One region of the Lentibacillus halophilus genome, then DNA from elsewhere that is predicted to be linked to it. Evidence: a T-box and tRNA genes for the amino acid it is inferred to sense, from the RefSeq annotation. Region 1 holds a T-box; the other holds one or more tRNA genes.
The links. A T-box is a leader RNA that pairs with one kind of tRNA and senses whether it is charged. The one in region 1 lies ahead of ileS (isoleucine--tRNA ligase), so its partner is inferred to be a tRNA-Ile.

Region 1 (3,483 bases):
CAAATTTGACAACTATCAAAAAAACGAGTATCCGCCTGGATGAAAAGCCGCTTTCAACAATGATCGAAAGCAAAACCGATTGGATAGAATCCACGCATACCGTGTCGTCATTACGGTTGGATACGGTTGTGAAAGCTATTTATAAATTGTCCAGAACAAAAGCCTCTGACATGATCTCACAAGGTTTGGTGAAGGTGAATCATAAAATTATAGACGACAAAAAATTCACCCTTCAAGAAGGTGATATATTGTCGCTTCGAGGAAAGGGCCGAAGCAAATTGGTGCACAACAACGGTTATACAAAAAAAGGTCATATAAACATCACTGTAGCTGTATTAAAATAATTCCGGTACACGATGAAGGATTTTTGTTGTTTTTGTCGAATCAATTTGGATAAAAGGAGGTGGCTGTATGTCATTATCACCGCTCGATATACACAATAAAGAGTTTACACGGAGCTTTCGGGGCTATGACGAAGATGAGGTCAACGAATTTCTTGATCAGGTTATAAAAGATTACGAAATGACCATTCGTGAAAAGAAGGAATTGCAGGAGCAGGTGGAGCAGTTGAATGAAAGGCTTTCGCACTTCACGAATATTGAAAGCACGTTGAATAACTCCATTCTAACGGCGCAGGAAACCGCTGAGGAAGTGAAAGGCAATGCGCAAAAAGAATCGAAATTGATTATTAAAGAAGCTGAAAAAAATGCCGATCGAATTGTGAATGAATCATTAAATAAATCGAGAAGAATTGAAATGGATATCGAGGAACTGAAAAAACAGGCCAAAGTGTTCCGATCCCGTCTAAAAATGCTTGTAGAAGCACAACTCGAAGTGATCAATACAAACGATTGGGAAGACTTATTTAATGACGAAACAGAAGAGGAAAAGGAAGAAACATCCAACTATGTTGACAGCAATGCTTAGGCCTTGACGCTTTCCGAAATATTACATATAATTCATTATGATAAAGGTCTGAACAAATACACAATCATGATGACGGAGACAGTATGAATGTTGCTATTGCTTCAGCGAATCAGGGATGGTGAAAGCCTGATACGGCAAGGTCATTCAGAAAATCACTCCCGAGTGTCCATTTGGAAGCGAGTAAAAATGGACGGTTTATCCACGTTACGGATATCGAGTAAATTTAAAATAAACATCGATTTTAAATTGATAAGGGTGGTACCGCGAGTCTTCTCGTCCCTTTCCGGGATAGAGAGGATTTTTTTATATTCAGACTGTGGTCTAAATAAGTAAACAAAAATGAATAGGAGGAAGTACATTGGATTATAAAGATACACTGCTGATGCCTAAAACAACGTTTCCGATGCGTGGGAATTTACCAAATAAAGAACCGGAACGCCAGAAAAAATGGGATGATGAACACATTTACGAAAAGAATCTGGAACGGACAAACGATCGTCCGATGTTTATTTTGCATGACGGTCCTCCGTATGCCAATGGCGATTTGCATATTGGTCATGCCCTTAACAAGATCTTAAAAGATTTTATTACTCGGTATAAATCTATGAGTGGATTCCATGCGCCATACGTCCCCGGCTGGGATACACATGGACTGCCGGTGGAAACTGCCTTGACAAAAAAGAAAAACGTCGACCGCAAAAAAATGAGCATAGCCGAGTTTCGTCAGAAGTGCGCCGAATATGCTATGGGTCAGCTTGATAATCAACGGACCCAATTCAAGAAACTCGGTGTCCGCGGCGATTGGAATAACCCGTATGTTACATTGACGAACGATTATGAAGCCGCCCAAATCAGAGTGTTCGGTGACATGGCCAAAAATGGTTACATTTATCGAGGATTGAAGCCAGTATACTGGTCTCCATCATCGGAATCAGCACTGGCTGAGGCGGAGATCGAATACCATGATAAACGCTCGCCATCGATTTATGTTGCGTTTGACGTAAAGGATGGCAAACATATATTAAATGGTGGAGAGAAATTTATTATTTGGACGACAACACCATGGACGATTCCGGCTAATCTTGGTATTGCGCTCCATCCGGAACTGGATTATGCTGTTGTCGCTGTTAACGGTGAAAAATATGTTGTTGCTCATGACTTGGTGGAAACAATCACAGCGGAATTGGAATGGGAAAATCCGGAAGTTGTTCAAACATTTCAAGGACACCAAGCAGATAGGATGACCGCTAAGCATCCGTTCTATGATCGTGATTCGCTTGTGATGCTTGGTGAGCATGTGACGACTGATGCCGGTACTGGCTGTGTTCATACAGCACCGGGTCATGGCGAAGACGACTTTCATATGGCGCGCACTTACGGCCTCGATCCACTGTCTCCTGTTGATTATAAAGGATATTTCACAGATGAAGCTCCCGGATTGGAAGGTGTGTTTTATGATCAGGCCAACAAAGTCATTACCGATAAATTAAGTGAAAACGGAAAACTGTTGAAACTGACATTCATTACACACTCGTACCCACACGATTGGCGTACAAAAAAACCGACGATTTTTCGGGCAACATCGCAATGGTTCGCTTCCATTAAAGATTTTCGTCAGGATATTTTGAATGAAATCAAACGAATCAGTTGGTATCCGGCTTGGGGAGAAACACGACTTTATAACATGGTGCGTGACCGGGAAGATTGGTGTATCTCTCGGCAGCGGACATGGGGTGTTCCTATACCTGTTTTTTATGCAGAAGATGGAACGCCAATTATTAATGATGAAACGATTGATCATGTTTCCCAATTGTTCGCACAACACGGATCAAATATCTGGTTTGAATGGGATGCAACCGACTTACTTCCGGACGGGTTTACATCGGAACATAGCCCGAATGGAACCTTTACAAAAGAAACGGATATTATGGACGTGTGGTTTGATTCAGGGTCTTCCCATGAAGCCGTATTGGTGGAGAGGGATGATCAGAAGCGCCCGGCTGATGTCTATCTGGAAGGAAGCGATCAGTATCGTGGCTGGTTTAATTCATCCATCTCAACAGCGGTGGCGGTGACTGGTAAGGCACCATTTGAAACCATTATTAGCCATGGCTTCACACTGGATGGAAATGGACGCAAAATGAGTAAGTCACTCGGCAACGTCATGGATCCGATGAAAATTCAAAAACAGCTCGGGTCGGATATATTGCGTCTTTGGGTGTCGTCTGTAGATTATCAGGCTGATGTGCGGATTTCGCAGGAAATTTTGAAACAGATTTCAGAAGGCTACCGGAAAATCAGAAACACGGTGCGTTTTATGCTTGGAAACTTAAATGATTTTGATCCGGCAAAGGATGCGTTACCTGAAGCAGAAATGGCTGAAGTAGATCGCTATATGCTGCATCGCCTGCAAAATATGTTAACAAACGTCAGGAACAGTTACGATGAATATGAATTTGCTCAGGTTTATTCGGAAATTCATAATTTCTGTACCATTGATTTAAGTTCGTTTTATCTCGATTTTGCTAAGGATATTTTATATATCGAAGCGGCGGA
Region 2 (3,483 bases), 1.3 Mb from region 1:
GGCGACAAAGATTTTAAAGAGCTATTAAAAAAGACAGGGGCACCAAGATATTGCACGCCGTTGCCTTCAGCGGAAAGACAGCTCAAACATAAATATCGGTGCAAGCAATGTGGTCGTGTATATGAACGCATACGCAGAATCAATCTTCAAAAATACCGATGCGGTCAGTGCAAGGGTGAATTATTGTATGCACAGAAGGCTTGATATGGTGATTGATGGGTGGATGTTCTCTTTATTCATACGTTCAATGGTCACTGCAAAAAGGAATGGTTTTTAGTCCCATATTGTATATATTGACTCATGGCAATCCGCATGTTAAATTGTACAGGTCGTTGCGAAATGCGAGATTTTATAGGGAAACACTCCGCAAATTCTTTGTTTGAAGTTATTGACATGCTTTGATAAATGTTGTACTATGTTTTTTGTCGCGATAATAATTGTTTTCTTATTGCGCTAAAAAATCATTTAAGACTCTTCCACAGTAGCTCAGCGGTAGAGCTATCGGCTGTTAACCGATCGGTCGCAGGTTCGAATCCTGCCTGTGGAGCCATTCGGAGAAGTACTCAAGTGGCTGAAGAGGCGCCCCTGCTAAGGGTGTAGGCCGTTTCAGACGGCGCGAGGGTTCGAATCCCTCCTTCTCCGCCATTTTATGGCCCGTTGGTCAAGTGGTTAAGACACCGCCCTTTCACGGCGGTAACACGGGTTCGAATCCCGTACGGGTCATATTCTTTTCATTCTTGGTTGGGTCCGGTAGTTCAGTTGGTTAGAATGCCTGCCTGTCACGCAGGAGGTCGCGGGTTCGAGTCCCGTCCGGACCGCCATTATTGGGATATAGCCAAGCGGTAAGGCATCGGGTTTTGATCCCGTGATTCCCAGGTTCGAATCCTGGTAGCCCAGTTGTCATTATCGATAATCCGCGATAGATAACGGGTATGTTTTACATGTTTGAATAGGAGCCATTAGCTCAGTTGGTAGAGCATCTGACTTTTAATCAGAGGGTCGGAGGTTCGAATCCTCCATGGCTCACCATTTTTGCGGATGTGGCGGAATTGGCAGACGCGCTAGACCCAGGATCTAGTGTCATGGTGACGTGAGGGTTCGAGTCCCTCCATCCGCATTGATATCATTGCTGTGCCACTCACGGCATTTTATTATGTGCTTTATATGCGGCTGTGGCGGAATGGCAGACGCGCTAGGTTGAGGGCCTAGTGGGGTTTCCCCGTGGAGGTTCAAGTCCTCTCGGCCGCATTAAAAAAACCATTGACGCTTTAGCAACAGCGTGATATATTAGCCATCGTCACTCTGAAGCGCCCGTAGCTCAATTGGACAGAGCGTCTGACTACGGATCAGAAGGCTAGGGGTTCGACTCCTCTCGGGCGCACCATATCACGGGAAGTAGCTCAGCTTGGCAGAGCACATGGTTTGGGACCATGGGGTCGCAGGTTCAAATCCTGTCTTCCCGACCATCGGAACGACTTTTATGTTAATGCTATGCGGGTGTAGTTTAGTGGTAAAACCTCAGCCTTCCAAGCTGATGTCGTGGGTTCGATTCCCATCACCCGCTCCATATTCAAGTTAGGGCCTGTAGCTCAGTCGGTCAGAGCGCACGCCTGATAAGCGTGAGGTCGGTGGTTCAAGTCCACCCAGGCCCACTTTGCTCCTTGAAAACTGAACAAAACAGCCAGTATGACAGATGGATGTCAGAGGCAGGGAGTCGGAATGCTGATGTGTATATCGGCTGAATGACTTACCCCTTGAAATCCACAAAATAAGCGAAGCCAATGAACGGCTGATCGGTGTCAGTCGTATCCCAAACTTTTTTTGGAGAGTTTGATCTTGGCTCAGGACGAACGCTGGCGGCGTGCCTAATACATGCAAGTCGAGCGCGGGAAGCAGACAATCGCCCTTCGGGGCGTGCGTCTGTGGAACGAGCGGCGGACGGGTGAGTAACACGTGGGCAACCTGCCCGAAAGACCGGGATAACTTGCGGAAACGTGAGCTAATACCGGATAATGCCTTTCCCCGCATGGGGGAGGGCTGAAAGACGGCCTTTGTGCTGTCACTTACGGATGGGCCCGCGGCGCATTAGTTAGTTGGTGAGGTAAGAGCTCACCAAGGCGACGATGCGTAGCCGACCTGAGAGGGTGATCGGCCACACTGGGACTGAGACACGGCCCAGACTCCTACGGGAGGCAGCAGTAGGGAATCTTCCGCAATGGACGAAAGTCTGACGGAGCAACGCCGCGTGAGTGATGAAGGTCTTCGGATCGTAAAACTCTGTTGTCAGGGAAGAACAGGCGTGGTTCGAACAGGGCCATGGTTTGACGGTACCTGACCAGAAAGCCCCGGCAAACTACGTGCCAGCAGCCGCGGTAATACGTAGGGGGCGAGCGTTGTCCGGAATTATTGGGCGTAAAGGGCGCGCAGGCGGTCTTTTAAGTCTGATGTGACATCTCGCGGCTCAACCGCGAGCGGTCATTGGAAACTGGGAGACTTGAGTACAGAAGAGGAGAGTGGAATTCCACGTGTAGCGGTGAAATGCGTAGAGATGTGGAGGAACACCAGTGGCGAAGGCGACTCTCTGGTCTGTTACTGACGCTGAGGCGCGAAAGCGTGGGTAGCGAACAGGATTAGATACCCTGGTAGTCCACGCCGTAAACGTTGAGTGCTAGGTGTTAGGGGGTTTCCGCCCCTTTGTGCTGAAGTTAACGCATTAAGCACTCCGCCTGGGGAGTACGGCCGCAAGGCTGAAACTCAAAAGAATTGACGGGGGCCCGCACAAGCGGTGGAGCATGTGGTTTAATTCGAAGCAACGCGAAGAACCTTACCAGGTCTTGACATCCTCTGACAGCGGCAGAGATGCCGTGTTCCCTTCGGGGACAGAGTGACAGGTGGTGCATGGTTGTCGTCAGCTCGTGTCGTGAGATGTTGGGTTAAGTCCCGTAACGAGCGCAACCCTTAATCTTAGTTGCCAGCATTAAGTTGGGCACTCTAAGGTGACTGCCGGTGACAAACCGGAGGAAGGCGGGGATGACGTCAAATCATCATGCCCCTTATGACCTGGGCTACACACGTGCTACAATGGATGGAACAAAGGGACGCGAAGCGGCGACGTGATAGCCAATCCCACAAAACCATTCCCAGTTCGGATTGCAGGCTGCAACTCGCCTGTATGAAGCCGGAATCGCTAGTAATCGCGGATCAGAATGCCGCGGTGAATACGTTCCCGGGCCTTGTACACACCGCCCGTCACACCACGAGAGTTGGCAACACCCGAAGTCGGTGAGGCAACCATTTTGGAGCCAGCCGCCGAAGGTGGGGCCAATGATTGGGGTGAAGTCGTAACAAGGTAGCCGTATCGGAAGGTGCGGCTGGATCACCTCCTTTCTAAGGACGAATGAGAAAACGGATGTCATACATGGCTGTTTGGTTCAGTTTTGAGGGAGCAACCCTCATGAATCAGCCACCTTTGGTGGTTGTTGC

Region 2: it encodes a tRNA-Ile, which carries the amino acid that the T-box ahead of ileS (isoleucine--tRNA ligase) is inferred to sense. The anticodon was not compared.

Annotation. Positions count from the first base shown of each region.
Region 1 is NZ_AP043750.1:2,498,337-2,501,819, reverse strand. It holds gene ACZ5Q7_RS12335 (YlmH family RNA-binding protein) at 1-344, shown strand, start outside; gene ACZ5Q7_RS12330 (DivIVA domain-containing protein) at 412-927, shown strand; T-box leader at 988-1,211, shown strand; gene ileS (isoleucine--tRNA ligase) at 1,286-3,483, shown strand, end outside.
Region 2 is NZ_AP043750.1:1,230,212-1,233,694, forward strand. It holds gene ACZ5Q7_RS05975 (SprT family protein) at 1-204, shown strand, start outside; tRNA gene ACZ5Q7_RS05980 (tRNA-Asn) at 476-550, shown strand; tRNA gene ACZ5Q7_RS05985 (tRNA-Ser) at 554-645, shown strand; tRNA gene ACZ5Q7_RS05990 (tRNA-Glu) at 652-723, shown strand; tRNA gene ACZ5Q7_RS05995 (tRNA-Asp) at 745-821, shown strand; tRNA gene ACZ5Q7_RS06000 (tRNA-Gln) at 826-897, shown strand; tRNA gene ACZ5Q7_RS06005 (tRNA-Lys) at 954-1,029, shown strand; tRNA gene ACZ5Q7_RS06010 (tRNA-Leu) at 1,035-1,117, shown strand; tRNA gene ACZ5Q7_RS06015 (tRNA-Leu) at 1,167-1,248, shown strand; tRNA gene ACZ5Q7_RS06020 (tRNA-Arg) at 1,308-1,384, shown strand; tRNA gene ACZ5Q7_RS06025 (tRNA-Pro) at 1,390-1,466, shown strand; tRNA gene ACZ5Q7_RS06030 (tRNA-Gly) at 1,494-1,567, shown strand; tRNA gene ACZ5Q7_RS06035 (tRNA-Ile) at 1,579-1,652, shown strand; rRNA gene ACZ5Q7_RS06040 (16S ribosomal RNA) at 1,819-3,387, shown strand.